Linked DNA regions of Aminobacter aminovorans. The protein of the gene in region 1 interacts with the protein of each later gene in a pairwise test. Links are inferred from orthologs where the notes say so. Each region holds a gene or a part of one and is shown on either strand. Other genes may lie near its edges. The genes, in order: mobA and DY201_RS14915.

Evidence for each region.
Region 2: the proteins of mobA (region 1) and DY201_RS14915 interact in binary tests that used the Escherichia coli proteins (3 or more experiments, as listed by UniProt). The link is inferred for Aminobacter aminovorans from one-to-one orthologs.

Annotation. Positions count from the first base shown.
Region 1 is NZ_UFSM01000001.1:2,897,236-2,904,528, reverse strand. What follows is about bases 1,665-4,368. They hold mobA (molybdenum cofactor guanylyltransferase MobA), read left to right. Parts: upstream 1,665-2,556; coding sequence 2,557-3,180; downstream 3,181-4,368. Other genes in these bases: DY201_RS14270 (ABC transporter substrate-binding protein), read left to right, coding at 3,853-4,368; mobB (molybdopterin-guanine dinucleotide biosynthesis protein B), read left to right, coding at 3,180-3,692; DY201_RS14285 (DMT family transporter), read left to right, coding at 1,665-2,554. Outside these bases: DY201_RS14300 (hypothetical protein), read left to right, coding at 1-847; DY201_RS14290 (hypothetical protein), read left to right, coding at 1,071-1,541; more of DY201_RS14285, read left to right, coding at 1,634-1,664; more of DY201_RS14270, read left to right, coding at 4,369-4,629; DY201_RS14265 (ABC transporter permease), read left to right, coding at 4,763-5,476; DY201_RS14260 (ABC transporter permease), read left to right, coding at 5,473-6,303; DY201_RS14255 (NAD(P)-dependent oxidoreductase), read left to right, coding at 6,413-7,282; DY201_RS14250 (DNA alkylation repair protein), read left to right, coding at 7,292-7,293. UniProt on the Escherichia coli protein: Transfers a GMP moiety from GTP to Mo-molybdopterin (Mo-MPT) cofactor (Moco or molybdenum cofactor) to form Mo-molybdopterin guanine dinucleotide (Mo-MGD) cofactor.
Region 2 is NZ_UFSM01000001.1:3,022,651-3,030,191, reverse strand. The notes cover bases 1,972-4,923. They hold DY201_RS14915 (molybdopterin molybdotransferase MoeA), read left to right. Parts: upstream 1,972-2,820; coding sequence 2,821-4,026; downstream 4,027-4,923. Other genes in these bases: lexA (transcriptional repressor LexA), read left to right, coding at 4,133-4,849; moaC (cyclic pyranopterin monophosphate synthase MoaC), read left to right, coding at 2,338-2,820; trpC (indole-3-glycerol phosphate synthase TrpC), read left to right, coding at 1,972-2,336. Outside these bases: DY201_RS14935 (SurA N-terminal domain-containing protein), read left to right, coding at 1-515; trpD (anthranilate phosphoribosyltransferase), read left to right, coding at 512-1,522; more of trpC, read left to right, coding at 1,527-1,971; DY201_RS14905 (ComEC/Rec2 family competence protein), read right to left, coding at 4,955-7,186. UniProt on the Escherichia coli protein: Catalyzes the insertion of molybdate into adenylated molybdopterin with the concomitant release of AMP.

The DNA.
Region 1 (7,293 bases):
GTACTATTTGTACTGTGTCGCATTGTTCCGCGAAACGCTGGCCGTGCGCGACGCGCCGGTCAATCTCGTGTTCGGCGCCTCCGAGGTCGACTGCGGCAATGCGAACCGCACGCGGCGCATCGATGTCCAGTGGGAACACACGCTGGTCATGCCGGGCGGACGCGACAGCGACGGCGCGCCGACCGGTGCCGTGCCATTGCCGGACGGCCAAGGGCACTATCTCGCCCGCGTTGTGAACCGCGCGGTGGTCGAATCGGCCGACGTGATCGTCGACTACAGCCGGCCGAATGTCGAAAACCTGCGTCGCGCCGGCGGCTTCGACGCGTATCTGGCCAAGACGATCGTGCTCGCGCCGCTGCTGTATGACACCGACGTCACCCCGGGCACGCGGCGGCGCGACGCGATCACGCTGTTTGGGGACGTCGCGCAACCGCGCCGCGCGGCGTTTCTTGAAGCGGCCCACACGGCGCGCCTGTCGCTGCTCAATGTCAGCGGTGTCTACGCGGGCGCGCCGTTGTGCAGGCTGTACCGCGACACGCGCGTGCTCGTGAACGTGCATCAGACCGGCCAGCACCACACGTTCGAGGAATTGCGCGTATTGCCGGCGCTGCTGTGCGGTGTCGTCGTCGTCAGCGAAGACGTGCCGCTGCGCGAGTCGATCGCGTATCATCCGTTCGTGGTGTGGGCGCGCTACGGCGAACTCGCCGACACGGTGCGCGCGGTGCTCGCCGACTACGCGGCCTATCGCGAACGGATCTTCGGAGACGGGCGATTCGAGGCGGTCGTCGAGCGAATGAGGCAGGACAATCGCGATGCGGTGAAGACCACGCTGCAGCGGTTGCGGTAGCGTCGCGACGCGGCCGACCTCAGGGCGCCGCTGCGCGCCTCCGAAGGCAACGAGCTTTCGTCCAATGCCACTGACGAGGCGATCGGGCGCAAGCCCATGGGCCACGATTTCATCATCGACCGCCGCCACCAATCGCCCGTCCGTCTCGCGCCATATGAGTGTGACAGGCGGCTAAGTTGCAGCTATCGTCGCCACCCGACAACGTCCTCGTGAGGTAATGGGCATGGCTTACCGGTTCGCCAGGACGTTCTCCGCAATGGTGCTGGCGATGGTGCTGGCCGCGCCTGCACTTGCCAAGCCATTTATCTACACCAATGCCCGCTTCGGCACGTCGGTGACGTTTCCGCATGAAATCTTCGTCAGCAAGGCCGAACCGCCCGAGAACGGCGACGGCATGACATTCCTGGCGTCGGATGGGGCGAGCCTCGCGATCTACGGTTCCAACAACGCGCTCGAGCAGACGCCCAGGCAGCTTGCCGACATGAGTTCCGAGGGCGTGGAGGTCACCTACCGCAAGCTGGGCAAGGACTGGATCGTACTGTCGGGCCACGACGGCAACGACATATTCTACCACCGGCTCGAATTTGGCAGGGGCGGCGTCATTCATGCCTTCCTGCTCAAATACCCAGTGTCGTCCAAGGCCAAATACGACCCGTTGGTGAGCGCCATCGCCGAGAGCCTCAACGGCCCGTGAGGCCAATCGACATGTCTGGTCCATCCGATTGGCATTGCTGTTTCACGCACCGGTGCTAAAGCCGTAAGCAACAGCAGCAACGGAAAGCCGACGTGCCACTTTCCTCGAATATTCGCGGCGCCACCTTCATGGTCGTCGCGATGGCAGCCTTTACCTTCAACGACACGCTCAGCAAGCTCGCCGCCCAGACGATCAATCCGGGCCAGCTGATGCTGGTGCGCGGGCTGTTCGCCACCACGCTGATCAGCCTTCTCGCCTGGCAGCAGGGTGCCTTGAAGGGCTACCGGAACTACTGGCATCCGATGGTGTTCCTGCGCCTTGTCGGCGAGGTTGGCGGCACGGTTTGCTTCCTCGCCGCCCTGCCCCATCTACCGTTGGGCAATATCTCGGCCGTGCTGCAGGCGCTGCCCTTGGCGGTAACCATGGGGGCAGCCCTTTTCCTCGGCGAGGCCGTCGGCTGGCGCCGCTGGCTGGCCATCGCCTCCGGTTTCGGCGGCGTCCTGATCATCGTCCGGCCGGGGTTCGAAGGCTTCAACGCGTTTTCGCTGCTGGCCCTGCTTTCGGTCGCCTTCTGCGCCGTGCGCGATCTGGCAACGCGCAAAATCCCTGGGCACATCCCGTCGCTTTTCGTCTCGACCACCACCACTGTCATCATCACCGTCACCGGGGCGCTGACCATCGTGCCGTTCGGCGGCTGGGTGCCCATGTCGGTCAATCTTGTCGCATTCCTTGCCGGCGCCGCGGTGCTGGTGCTTTTCGGCTACCAGTTCGTCATCATGGCGATGCGCGAAGGCGAAATTTCCTTCATCGCGCCGTTCCGCTACACCGCCCTGATCTGGGCGCTCTCGCTCAGCGTCTTCGTCTTCGGCGATATCCCCGACCTGGCCATGATCACGGGTGCTGCCGTCATCGTTGCTTCCGGCCTCTATTCGCTCTATCGCGAACGCGTTGTCGGCAAGGGCCGGCCGGCAGCCGAAAGCACCAGCGCTTCGATGGCACCCGACGGGATCTAGGCATGGCGGAGCAGATTGCAGGGTTGATCCTCGCCGGCGGCCGCTCCAGCCGGATGGGCGGCGCAGACAAGACGCTTCTGGCGCTTGCCGGCCGTCCCCTGACCGGCCTGGTGCTCGATCGCCTGCGCCCGCAGGTCGGTCGGATCGCCATCAACACCAATGCCGACCCCGCCGGTTTCGTCGGCTTCGGCGTCGACATCATCAGAGACACGATTGCAGGTTATCAGGGACCGCTGGCGGGAATCCTGGCCGGCATGGCGTGGGCGGCAGTCGAGCCGGACATCACGCACATCCTCAGCGTTGCCGGCGACACGCCCTTCTTCCCCGAAGATCTCGGCAAGCGACTGGCCGCGCACGCGGTCGCCGGACGCGTCGTTGCAGCCGCTTCGAACAGGCGCGTGCACCCGACATTTGCGCTGTGGCCGGTTTCGCTGCGCGAGGCGCTTGCAGGGTTTCTGGAAAGCGGCGATACCCGCAGAGTGATGACTTTTCTTGAGCAGGCAGGCCTCGACGTGGTGGATTTTCCGGTGACGCAACGTGGTTCCGTTGAAGTCGACCCGTTCTTCAACATCAACACGCCCGACGACCTTGCCCAGGCTGCGCGTATCATCGACGAGGCAGACTGATGACGCATCGCGTTTTCGGCATCACCGGCTGGAAGAACTCCGGCAAGACGACTTTGACCGAACGCCTGGTGACGGAACTGGTCAGACGCGGCTGGAGGGTCTCGACCATCAAGCATGCCCACCACGATTTCGACATAGACAAGCCGGGCGCTGACAGCTTTCGCCATCGCGAGGCTGGGGCCACGGAAGTCGCCATCGTGTCGGGGCGGCGCTGGGCGTTGATGCACGAGCTGCGCAACGAAACCGAGCCCACGCTCGACGAGGTTCTCGAGAGAATCGCTCCTTGCGATCTGGTGCTGGTCGAAGGCTACAAGCGCGAGCACCATCTCAAGATCGAGGCACGCCGGCTCGCGGCCAAGGACCGCTCGCCATTGACATCGAACGACCCTTCGATCGTTGCCGTCGCCGCCGACCATCCGGTCGAAGGCGAGCAGGTTCCGGTGTTCGGCATCGACGACATCACGGTGATCGCCGACTTCGTCGAAGCGCGCACCGGCCTCGCCGCGCAGTGACGCTGCGTCACCGCGCTTGCCCGATCGCCCGCTCGCAAATCCCCTTTTCGCGATTGATTTTTAACTGAAAACAGTGGGAGTATCGCCGCCAGCGGCGGAGTTCATCCGCTCAACGGCCGCCATGGACGGGAACCGGCCGAAGCGAACAGAGAGGAACATCATGGGTATTTCCAAGCGTATTGCCCTGGCTGCGACCGCGGCCCTGGCGCTCACCATCTGTATGGCGCAGGCGCAGGAAAAGACGATCAAGATCGCCACCGAAGGCGCATACCCTCCCTACAATAACCTGACATCCGACGGTAAGCTCGTCGGCTTCGACGTCGACATCGCCAATGCGCTTTGCGAGGAGATGAAGGTCAAGTGCGAGATCGTCGCCCAGGAATGGGACGGCATGATCCCCGCGCTCCAGGCCGGCAAGTTCGACGCCATCATCGCCCAGATGTCGATCACGCCTGAGCGCAAGGAAAAGATCGACTTCTCCAAGAAGTACATCAACACGCCAGCCGTGATCGCCGCCGCCAAGGACAGCGACATCAAGGGCGTGACCAAGGAAGACCTCGCCGGCAAGACCATCGGCGTCCAGGGCTCGACCATTCACTACAACTACGCCGAGAAGGTCTTCACCGACAGCACGATCAAGTCCTATCCGACCGCTGACGAATACAAGCTCGACATGGCCAACGGCCGCCTCGACGCGGTCAGCGATGACGCCGTGACGATGGGCGCCTGGCTGGAAACGCCAGATGGCGCATGCTGCAAGATTGTCGGCACCATCCCGAACATGCCCGAGATCCACGGCGATGGCGCCGGCGTCGGCGTGCGCAAGGGCGACGCGCTCGCGGATCAGTTCTCTGCCGCCATCGATGCTATCCGCGCCAACGGAAAGTACAAGGAAATCAACGACAAGTACTTCAAGTTCGACGCCTACGGCAGCTGAGCCGTCAATGCTGTGAAAACTGCACAAGCGGCGGGACAAGTTCCCGCCGTTTGGCTAACATGAGCACAATGACAAGCCGTCGACAAAGACGGTGGCACTCCCGCCAAGGGAGGCCAATGGGGGCAGCATACCGATGCAAAGCGTGTGGACGCTTCTGAGTTTCGGGCCTGACGGATGGGGTGACGATCTCGCGCGTGGCGTGCTCGTCACAGTTTCGCTTGCCCTTGTGACATTGCCGCTGGGCCTGCTGATCGGCTTTCTGGTCGCATTGGCCAAGCAGTCCGGCGAACCTTCGATGCGGCTCGCCGGCAACATCTACACCACCATCTTCCGCGGCCTGCCGGAACTGCTGACGCTGTTTCTGGTGTTCTACGGCGCCCAGATCGGCATCCAGCAGGCTGTGCGGCTGGTGCGGCCGGAGGCGGTTGTCGAGATCAACAGCTTCGTCGCCGGCATGGTTGCTCTCGGCGTCGTCTTCTCGTCCTACGCCAGCGAGGTTTTCCTCTCGGCCTTCCGCGCCATTCCGCGTGGCCAGTATGAAGGCGGTTATTCCGTCGGCCTGTCGCCGCGCCAGACGATGCGACTGGTGATCCTGCCGCAGCTCATCCGCATCGCCCTGCCCGGTCTCTCCAACCTGTGGCTGATCCTGCTCAAGGACACGGCCCTGGTTTCGGCCATCGGCCTGACCGACATCGTGCGCCAGAGCAGCATTGCCGCGCGCGTCACCAAGCAGGCATTCATGTTCTTCGGCGTCGCCTGCCTCATCTATCTCGCGCTCGCCATCATCTCTTCCTTCGGCATCGGCGCCATCGAGCGCTGGGTCGGCAAGCGGGCGGCACAGCGATGAGCGCGACCGACGGAACCACTGTGAAAGTGCAACGGCCCGCAGCGCCACCGCGCGGATGGTCGCGTGAACGCATCCTGGGCTGGGTCCTTGTCTGTCTCTGGATCCTGCTCGGCGCCGGCCTGGTCACCTATCTGTTCAGCGCCTGGAATCCGGAGCTTTTCGCCAAATATGCGCCGTCCTACCTGTCAGGCCTCTATGTCACGCTGACGCTGGTGGCGATATCCATCGTCCTCGGCGCCATCCTGTCGGTTCCGATCTGTTATGCCCGCATGTCGAAGAACCGCGTTCTGAACGCGATTTCCTACGCTTATGTCTATTTCTTCCGTGGCACGCCGCTGCTCGCCCAGACCTTCCTGATCTATTACGGCTTCGGCTCGTTCCGGCCACAGCTCGAGGCCATCGGCCTGTGGGGTTTCTTCCGTGAAGCCTGGTACTGCGCCGTCTTCGCCTTTGCCCTCAACACCGCCGCCTATCAGGCCGAGATCATGCGCGGGGCGATCGAGAGCGTCGGCAAGGGCCAGTGGGAGGCGGCGTCCGCCCTTGGCCTGTCGAAGCTACAGACGCTCTACAAGATCATCTTGCCGCAGGCCCTGATCGTGGCGCTGAGGCCGTATGGCAACGAGATCATCCTGATGATCAAGGGCTCGGCCATCGTGGCCATCATCACGGTCTATGACCTGATGGGCGAGACGCGCCGCGCCTTTTCGCGCACCTTCGACTTCCAGACCTATCTTTGGGCCGCCCTGCTCTATCTGTCGCTGGTCGAAATCCTGCGCCATCTGGTGGACTGGATCGAAAGGCGTATCACCCGCCATCTGCACCGCTGATCTCATCTGCTAGTCTCGGGCGCTGGTCCAACCATCATCGGCTTGACGAATCCGTTCCATCGCATAGACCACGGACACCAGAGCATTTTGCACTTCGAAAGGGTGAGCCATGGCATCGGTCGCGTTCCTTGGTCTAGGCGTTATGGGCTATCCCATGGCCGGACATCTCAAGAACAAGGGCGGCCACAACGTCACCGTCTACAACCGCACCACAGCGAAGGCCGAGAAATGGGCTGCCCAGCATGGCGGCGCCTTTGCCGCGACGCCCGCCGAAGCCGCCGATGGCAAGGACTTCGTCTTTGCCTGTGTCGGCAATGACGACGACCTGCGCGAAGTCACGACCGGCGCCAGGGGCGCATTCGGCTCGATGAAGAAGGGCGCCATATTCGTCGACAACACCACCGCCTCGGCCGAGGTGGCACGCGAGCTCGACACCGCCGCCAAGGCAGGCGGCTTCCACTTTCTCGACGCCCCGGTCTCGGGCGGCCAGGCCGGCGCCGAAAACGGCGTCCTGACCGTCATGGTCGGCGGCGAGCAGGAACCCTTCGAGCGCGCCCGCCCTGTCATCGGTTCCTTTGCCCGCATGGTTGGCCTGATGGGGCCTGCAGGCGCCGGCCAGCTAACCAAGATGATCAACCAGATCTGCATCGCCGGCCTCGTCCAGGGCCTCGCCGAGGGCATCCATTTCGGCAAGAAGGCCGGCCTCGACATCGAAAAGGTCGTCGACGTCATCTCCAAGGGTGCCGCCGGCTCCTGGCAGATGGAAAACCGCCACAAGACGATGAATGCCGGCAAGTATGATTTCGGCTTCGCCGTCGACTGGATGCGCAAGGATCTCGGCATTTGCCTTGAAGAGGCCGACCGCAACGGCGCCAAGCTGCCGGTGACCGCCCTGGTCGACCAGTTCTACAAGGACGTGCAGGGCATGGGCGGCAAGCGCTGGGATACCTCGTCCCTGCTCGCCCGCCTCGAGAAATAGAGCGGCACAAT
Region 2 (7,541 bases), 130 kb from region 1 along the record:
TGTTCTACGAGGTCGACGAGATCACGCCTGCCCGCGACCGCTCGCTCGACGAGGTACGCGAGAAGGTCGTCGCCGACTGGACCGCCGCCGAAGCGACGAAGCGTCTCAAGGCAAAAGCCGACGAGTTGGAGAAGCGGCTGAAGGACGGTGCCTCGCTCGAGGTGATCGCCGGCGAGCTCAAGCTCGAAAAGCAGACCAAGCGCGGTCTCAAGCGGGAAGCCGACGATGCCGATTTCGGCCGCGAGGGTGCTTCCGCGATGTTTGCCATGGGCCAGGGCGGCACCGGCATCATCCCCGCTCCTGCCGGCGACGCGCAGATCCTGTTCAAGATCGCCGAAGTGTTCGAGCCGGCCGGCGCTGACAAGAGCGCGGTGCCGGAGGACGCGCAGAAGCAGTTTGCCTCTGGCATGTCGGACGACCTGCTCGATCAGATCGTCGCCCAGCTCCAGGGCGAGTATCAGGCAACGATCGACCAGGCGGCGATCACCCGTGCACTTGCGGTGGGAACGCCATGAGCGCACTCAAACCGCATATCGCCAAGGTCGCCTCGGGCACCCCCCTCACCTTCGAGGAGGCGCGCGAGGCCTTCGACATCATCATGTCGGGCGAAGCGACGCCCGGCCAGATCGGCGGCTTCCTGATGGCGTTGCGCGTACGCGGCGAGACCGTCAGCGAGATATCGGGCGCCGTCGCCACCATGCGCGACAAGATGCTGCGCGTCGAAGCCCCTGACGACGCCATCGACATCGTCGGCACCGGCGGCGACGGGTCGCACAGCGTCAACATCTCGACCGCATCGGCCTTCGTCATCGCGGGCGCAGGCGTTCCTGTCGCCAAGCACGGCAACCGTGGCCTGTCCTCGTTGACCGGCGCCGCCGACGTGCTGACCGCCCTTGGCGTCAACATCGACCTCACGCCCGAGGCGATCAGCCGCTGCATCCATGGCGCCGGCGTCGGCTTCATGTTCGCACCGGCGCATCATCCGGCGATGAAGCATGTCGGCGCGACCCGCGTCGAACTCGGCACCCGCACCATCTTCAACCTGCTCGGACCGCTCTCCAACCCCGCCGGCGTCAACCGCCAGCTGGTTGGCGTGTTTTCGCCTGAATGGGTACAACCGGTTGCCGAAACGCTGAAGGAACTCGGAGCCCAGCACGTCTGGGTCGTCCATGGCGACGGTTATGACGAGATCACCACCACTGGTGAGACTCATGTCGCAGCCCTGCAGGACGGCGTCATCAGCACCTTCACGCTGTCGCCTGAACAGGTCGGCATTAGCAGGCACACACGCGAAGAACTGCGCGGCGGCGATTCCGCATACAATGCCGCTGCACTGCGCGGGGTTCTCGAAGGCGCTGCGGGTGCCTATCGCGACACGGTGCTGATGAATGCCGGGGCCGGCCTCGTCGTTGCCGGCAAGGCAGCGACGATCGGCGACGGCGTGCCCCTGGCCGCCGAGGCGATCGACAGCGGCCGCGCCAAGGCCGTGCTCGACCGCCTGGTCGCCGTTTCGAACGGATAAGAACATGGCCGATATCCTGCGCCGCATCGAAGCCTACAAGCGCGACGAGATCGCAGCAGCAAAGGCGCTGCTGCCACTCGCCGAGCTCAAGGCGCGCGCCCGCGACGTCGCAAAGCCGCGCGGCTTTCTCGCGGCACTCGAAGCCAGGCACCGTGAAAGCCGCTTTGGCCTGATCGCAGAGATCAAGAAGGCGAGCCCGTCCAAAGGACTGATCCGTCCCGACTTCGATCCGCCGGCACTCGCCAAGGCCTATGCCGACGGCGGCGCTGCCTGCCTGTCGGTGCTGACCGACACGCCTTCTTTCCAGGGTGCACCGGAGTTCCTGACCACCGCGCGCGACGCCTGCGCCTTGCCGGCATTGCGCAAGGACTTCATGTTCGAGCCCTACCAAGTGCACGAAGCTCGCGCCTGGGGCGCGGATGCGATCCTGATCATCATGGCGAGCCTGAGCGACGACGACGCCAGGCGGCTCGAGGATGAGGCTTTCGAACTCGGCATGGACGTGCTCGTCGAGGTCCACGACGAAGAAGAAACGGAACGTGCGCTGAAGCTCAGGTCGCGGCTGCTCGGCATCAACAACCGCAACCTGCGCACATTCGAGGTCAGCCTCGATACCTCGGAGCGCTTGGCGCCGAAGGTGCCGGCAGATCGGCTGCTGGTCGGCGAAAGCGGCATCTTCACCCATGCCGATTGCCTGCGTCTGCAGAAATCCGGCATCTCCAATTTCCTCGTCGGCGAAAGCCTGATGCGGCAGGCCGACGTGACGTCGGCGACGCGCGCGCTGCTCGATGGCGCAACGCTGGCAAGCGCCTGACATGGCAACCACCCTCACCCATATCGGCGCCACCGGCGAGGCCAACATGGTCGACGTCGGCGACAAGGCCGAGACGACACGCACGGCAATTGCCGAAGGCCATGTGGTGATGCGCCCGGAGACACTGGCGTTGATCCTGTCGGGCAACGCCAAGAAGGGCGACGTTCTCGGCACCGCGCGCATCGCCGGCATCATGGCGGCCAAACGCACGCATGAGCTCGTGCCGCTCTGCCATCCGATCCTTTTGACCAAGGTTTCGGTCGAGATCGAAGCTGACGAGGCCCTGCCCGGCCTGCGGGTGACGGCGCTCGCCCGTGTCACCGGCAAGACCGGCGTCGAGATGGAGGCGCTGACCGCAGCGTCGGTCGCCTGCCTGACCATCTACGACATGGCAAAGGCCGCCGATCGCGGCATGGTGATCTCGGGCATCCGGTTGGTCGAAAAAACCGGCGGCAAGTCCGGCGACTACAAGGCGGCTGAATAGATGGCCCTGCTGCCCGTCGCCGACGCCCTGGCGCGCCTGCTCGACGGTGCTGAGCCGCGCTGCACGGAGACTGTTGCTCTTGCCCAGGCCGCGGGTCGGGTTCTGTCGGCGCCGCTGCATGCCCTGCGCACCCAGCCGCCCTTTGATGCATCCGCAATGGACGGCTACGCGGTGCAGGCCGCCGACATCGCTTCGCTGCCGGCGCGTCTCAAGGTCATCGGCCAGGCACCCGCCGGCAAGCAGTTCACGGGCACCGTCTGTCCAGGCGAATGCGTCCGCATCTTCACCGGAGCACCGGTACCTCGAGGCACTGATACCGTCGTCATTCAGGAGAACGTTCGCGATCTCGGCGATGGCGAGATCGAGGTGGTCGAGCCGACGAGTGCCGGCCGCAATATCCGCGCCAGGGGTCTCGACTTCAAGCAGGACGACCTCATTCTGGATGCCGGACGCGTGCTCGACCCGGCAGCGCTCTCGCTGATCGCGGCTGCCAACCATCCCGGCGTCGAAGTGCTACGGGCACCTCTGGTAGCCATCATCGCCACCGGGGACGAACTGCTGCCGCCGGGCAGCAACCCCGGACCCGATCAGATCATTGCCTCCAACGCCTATGGTGTCGCGGCGATCGTTCAATCGGTCGGCGCGCGCGTGCTCGATCTCGGCATCGCCGCTGACCGCACCGAGGCAATCGCCGCATTGGTGGCGAAGGCGCTCGCAGCGGACGCTGACGTGATCGTCACGCTGGGCGGTGCTTCGGTCGGCGACCATGACCTCGTCCATCGAGTCCTCACCGATCTCGGCATGGCTCTCAACTTCTGGAAAATCGCCATGCGGCCCGGCAAGCCGCTGATGTTCGGCCGGCTTGGCGCCAGCCGCTGCGTCGGCCTGCCGGGAAATCCGGTCGCCAGCCTGATCTGCTCGCAGATCTTCCTGAAGCCCTTGGTGGCGAAGCTCGGTGGACGTTCCTATTCGCACGACATGCGCACGGGCATTCTCGACACGGCAATGGCCGCCAATGATCTGCGCCAGGATTTCGTCCGTGCGGCCGCGCGTGAAACCTCTGAGGGTCTCGTCGTCACGCCTTACCTGGTCCAGGATTCCTCGATGCTGCGCACGCTGGCCGCCGCCAACTGCGCCATCGTGCGGGCGCCCTTCGCACCGGCGATCGATGCCGGCAGCGCCTGCCAGGTGATGATGCTTCGCTGAAGCAAGCGCCTCCAGCCTTCACGAAATATCAACGGTTGCGGAACACAACTGGAACATATAGTGTTTGTTCTGGGTTTGTTTTTCTTCTGATTCCTCGGGGGTGGCGATGCTGACGCGCAAACAACACGAGCTTTTGCTATTCATCCACGAGCGGCTGAAGGAGGCGGGCATTCCGCCGTCGTTCGACGAGATGAAGGAAGCACTCGACCTCGCCTCCAAGTCCGGCATCCATCGCCTGATCACAGCTCTGGAAGAGCGCGGCTTCATCAGGCGCCTGCCCAACCGGGCCCGTGCACTCGAAGTGCTGCGCCTGCCCGATTCCATCGCGCCAGGCCTGAACGCGGCGAGGAAGTTCTCGCCCAGCGTCATCGAGGGCAGCCTTGGACGCAAACCGGATCCTTCACGCAGCATGTCGGCCGGCAATGACGACGATGTTGCATCGGCGGTTGCCATTCCCGTCATGGGACGCATCGCGGCCGGTGTGCCGATCGACGCCATCCAGCACAAGACCCATTCGATTTCAGTGCCGCCTGACATGATCATGGGCGGCGAGCATTACGCGCTTGAGGTCAAGGGCGACTCGATGATCGAGGCCGGCATCTTCGACGGCGACACTGTCGTCATCCGCAGTTCGACCACGGCCAATCCGGGCGAGATCATCGTCGCCCTTGTCGACGATGAGGAAGCGACGCTCAAGCGCTTCCGCCGCAAGGGCGCCTCGATCGCACTCGAGGCCGCCAATCCCGCTTACGAAACCCGCATCTTCGGGCCCGACAGGGTCAAGGTGCAGGGCAAGCTTGTCGGACTGATCCGCCGCTACTGATTTTCGGAGATTGCGGACTGCAAACATCGAAGGGCGGCTTTGACTACCGTCTGTGACTGTTCAGTATGCCGACCGCAATCCGCTACCCGGCCGATCTGCGCTTGGCTATGGTGACGCTGCTGGTGACTGCGTTGGGGCGGGTGTCGGCCTCTCTGGCTGTACCGTAGGTTGCGCCGTCGGCGCTTTCGGAGGTCTCTCGGCACGCTTGTAGGACGCCAGTCCCCGTGCTTCGCGTGAGAACTGGCGCTGGATGTGCCACGGGCGGTAGGGTTCTGGCACGGCGTGGCGAATGTCGATCTTCAGGCTGCTTGCTGTCTGATGCGTGATGAATATCGCGGCACTGCCGAGGCGCGCCAGTTCGCGCTTGGTAAGCACAACAGGCGCGGTCGACGTCGCCCCGGAGCAGATTCCGCCGGCCGTGGCATCGTCGACCACGATGAAATCCGCGCTGTCGCAGGCACGTGCAGCGGCTTCAGCATTCGCCGCATGGATGATCCGCTCGCCCGCCGCTCCTTGGACAGCACAGAGTTCCTCGCCGCAGACGAAGTTTCCTGCGGCCGCGACATTCACTGACGGTTTTTTCGCACTCGGGTCGGATGAATTGTCCGTACCGGCGGCGCGATCCATCGCCGGGCGTGCCGGGCTGACGACAGTTTCGGCCATCAGCGCGCGCTGCCAGTTGTCGACGGTGAATTGGTTCGGCCGGGCGCGATTGACGGCCAGCTTGCCGCCGCCGACCGGCACGCCGACGAGGCGGCCGTCTTCCGAAACGAGGACGTCTGGCGTTTCCGTTTCCACCACCATCAGCAGTCCTAGGGCAGCGAAGGGCAGTGCCGCTATGCGCAGCCAGGTCGTCGCCGTCGACGCAATGACGAGTGCTGCGGTGAACAGCAGCACTGCATGCGGCGAAACAAGGCCAACCGCGTCGACCGGCGAATATGCCGAGAACCACGTGGCGATGCCAATCATTCCTTTCAGGCCGGCCCCCATCGTGTCGAGGAAGAGGCCGTCGAGCCCGAGCGGCATGAAAATCCCTGCCATGACCGCGAAAGGCATCACCAGGACCGACACAAGCGGCGTGACTGCAAGATTGGCGAACAGGCTGAGCGGCGATACGCGTTGAAAATGCCAGGCGCCGAACACGCTGGTCGCCAGCCCGGCAATCACCGAGGTCGCGACGAGGCCGACCGCAACTGCCGCAGACCAGTGCCAGATCTTCGACGGCAGCGACCTTTGGACGACCGGCATCGCTTGTTCTTCCCGCCTTTCAGACCACCAGGCATAGGCACTGACAAGGGCGGCTGTGGCGGCAAACGACATCTGAAAGCTCGGCCCGACGACCTCATGGGGCGAGATCAGGATCACCACGACGGCGGAGATTGCGAGGTTGCGCATGGTGAGTGCTGCGCGATCGAACAGCACTGCCGTCAGCATCACCGCCAGCATGATGAAACTGCGCTGCGCCGCGACCTCGGCGCCGGAAATGAACAGATAGCCTCCGGTCGCAGCCAGGGCAGCACCTGCCGCATATTTCTTGACCGGCCGGCATGAGGTGAAGGCGGGAAAGGCAGCGAAGGACAGCCGCATCAGCAGCATGATGGTTCCCGCGACCATTGCCATGTGCAGGCCCGAGATCGAGATGATGTGATAAAGCCCGGTACGCCGCAGCGCCTCGTTGACGTCGTCGGGAATGCCACCGCGCACACCGACCATCAAGGCGGCCGCGATTTCACCCTCCGGCCCGCCGATGCGTTCGCGAATGCGCTGGGCGATCTTTTCACGCAAATTCTCTACCGAAGCGAAGGCACGTTCGCTGACCGACGGTGGCTGCGTGGTTACGCCGAGTTCCGGCCCCTTCATGAAAAACCCGCTGGCGCCGATGCCGTCGAAGTAGCTTTCGAAGGAAAAATCATAGCTGCCCGGCCGCACAGGCCCGGACGGCGGCATCAGCCTGACATACCCCGTCACCTCGGAACCCGCCATGACACCCTCAGGAATCTTGCGGGCAGTGAGCCGCACCCGCTCAGGCGCAAAACGCAATACAGGGCGCGCGGTCGCCAGAACGTCGAGCGTCAGCCGCACCCGAGCGTTGCCCAGATTGTCGATGCCGACGACGCGTCCGGTGATGGCCGTCGAGATTTCGGCGCCCACCACTTTGGTCGCCATTCGCAGCGTCTCGAACTTGGCAACGGCCGTGCCAAGCATGAAGGCGGCGACAGCTGCGAGCGCATAGTGGACAAGCCGTCGTCCGCGCGAAACGAAGGCGAGCACGGCCGGTAACGCAGACATCGCGACGAGCGGCGCGACATCCGGTTCGCTCGGAAGAGCAAAATACACCAGCGCACCAGCGGCCAGAAAAACCGGAAGAAGCAGGAACGCCGCACCGCGGTCGAGTTCCGTTTCGATCGAAGCCAGAGTGGATCGTGCGGTTATCCGGTGACCGACCAGCAATTGCGATCCTTGCCGTAGCCAGGACTGGTGTCCTCGCTGAAACGGTGATGCATCGGCGTCAGGAGCAGCATCTCTCTCGGGCGGAGATGGTGGTGTCCACGTAACGGCAGGCGTGACTGGGAGGGCCAGCAAGTCGCGCTCGCTGGCCTCGACCACCGGATTGTTACCGGCTTGCCCCTCCCGCACGCGGTCGCCCATCGGGCCTGCCCCTTGCGCCCCAGACCTTCTATGCTACATCAAC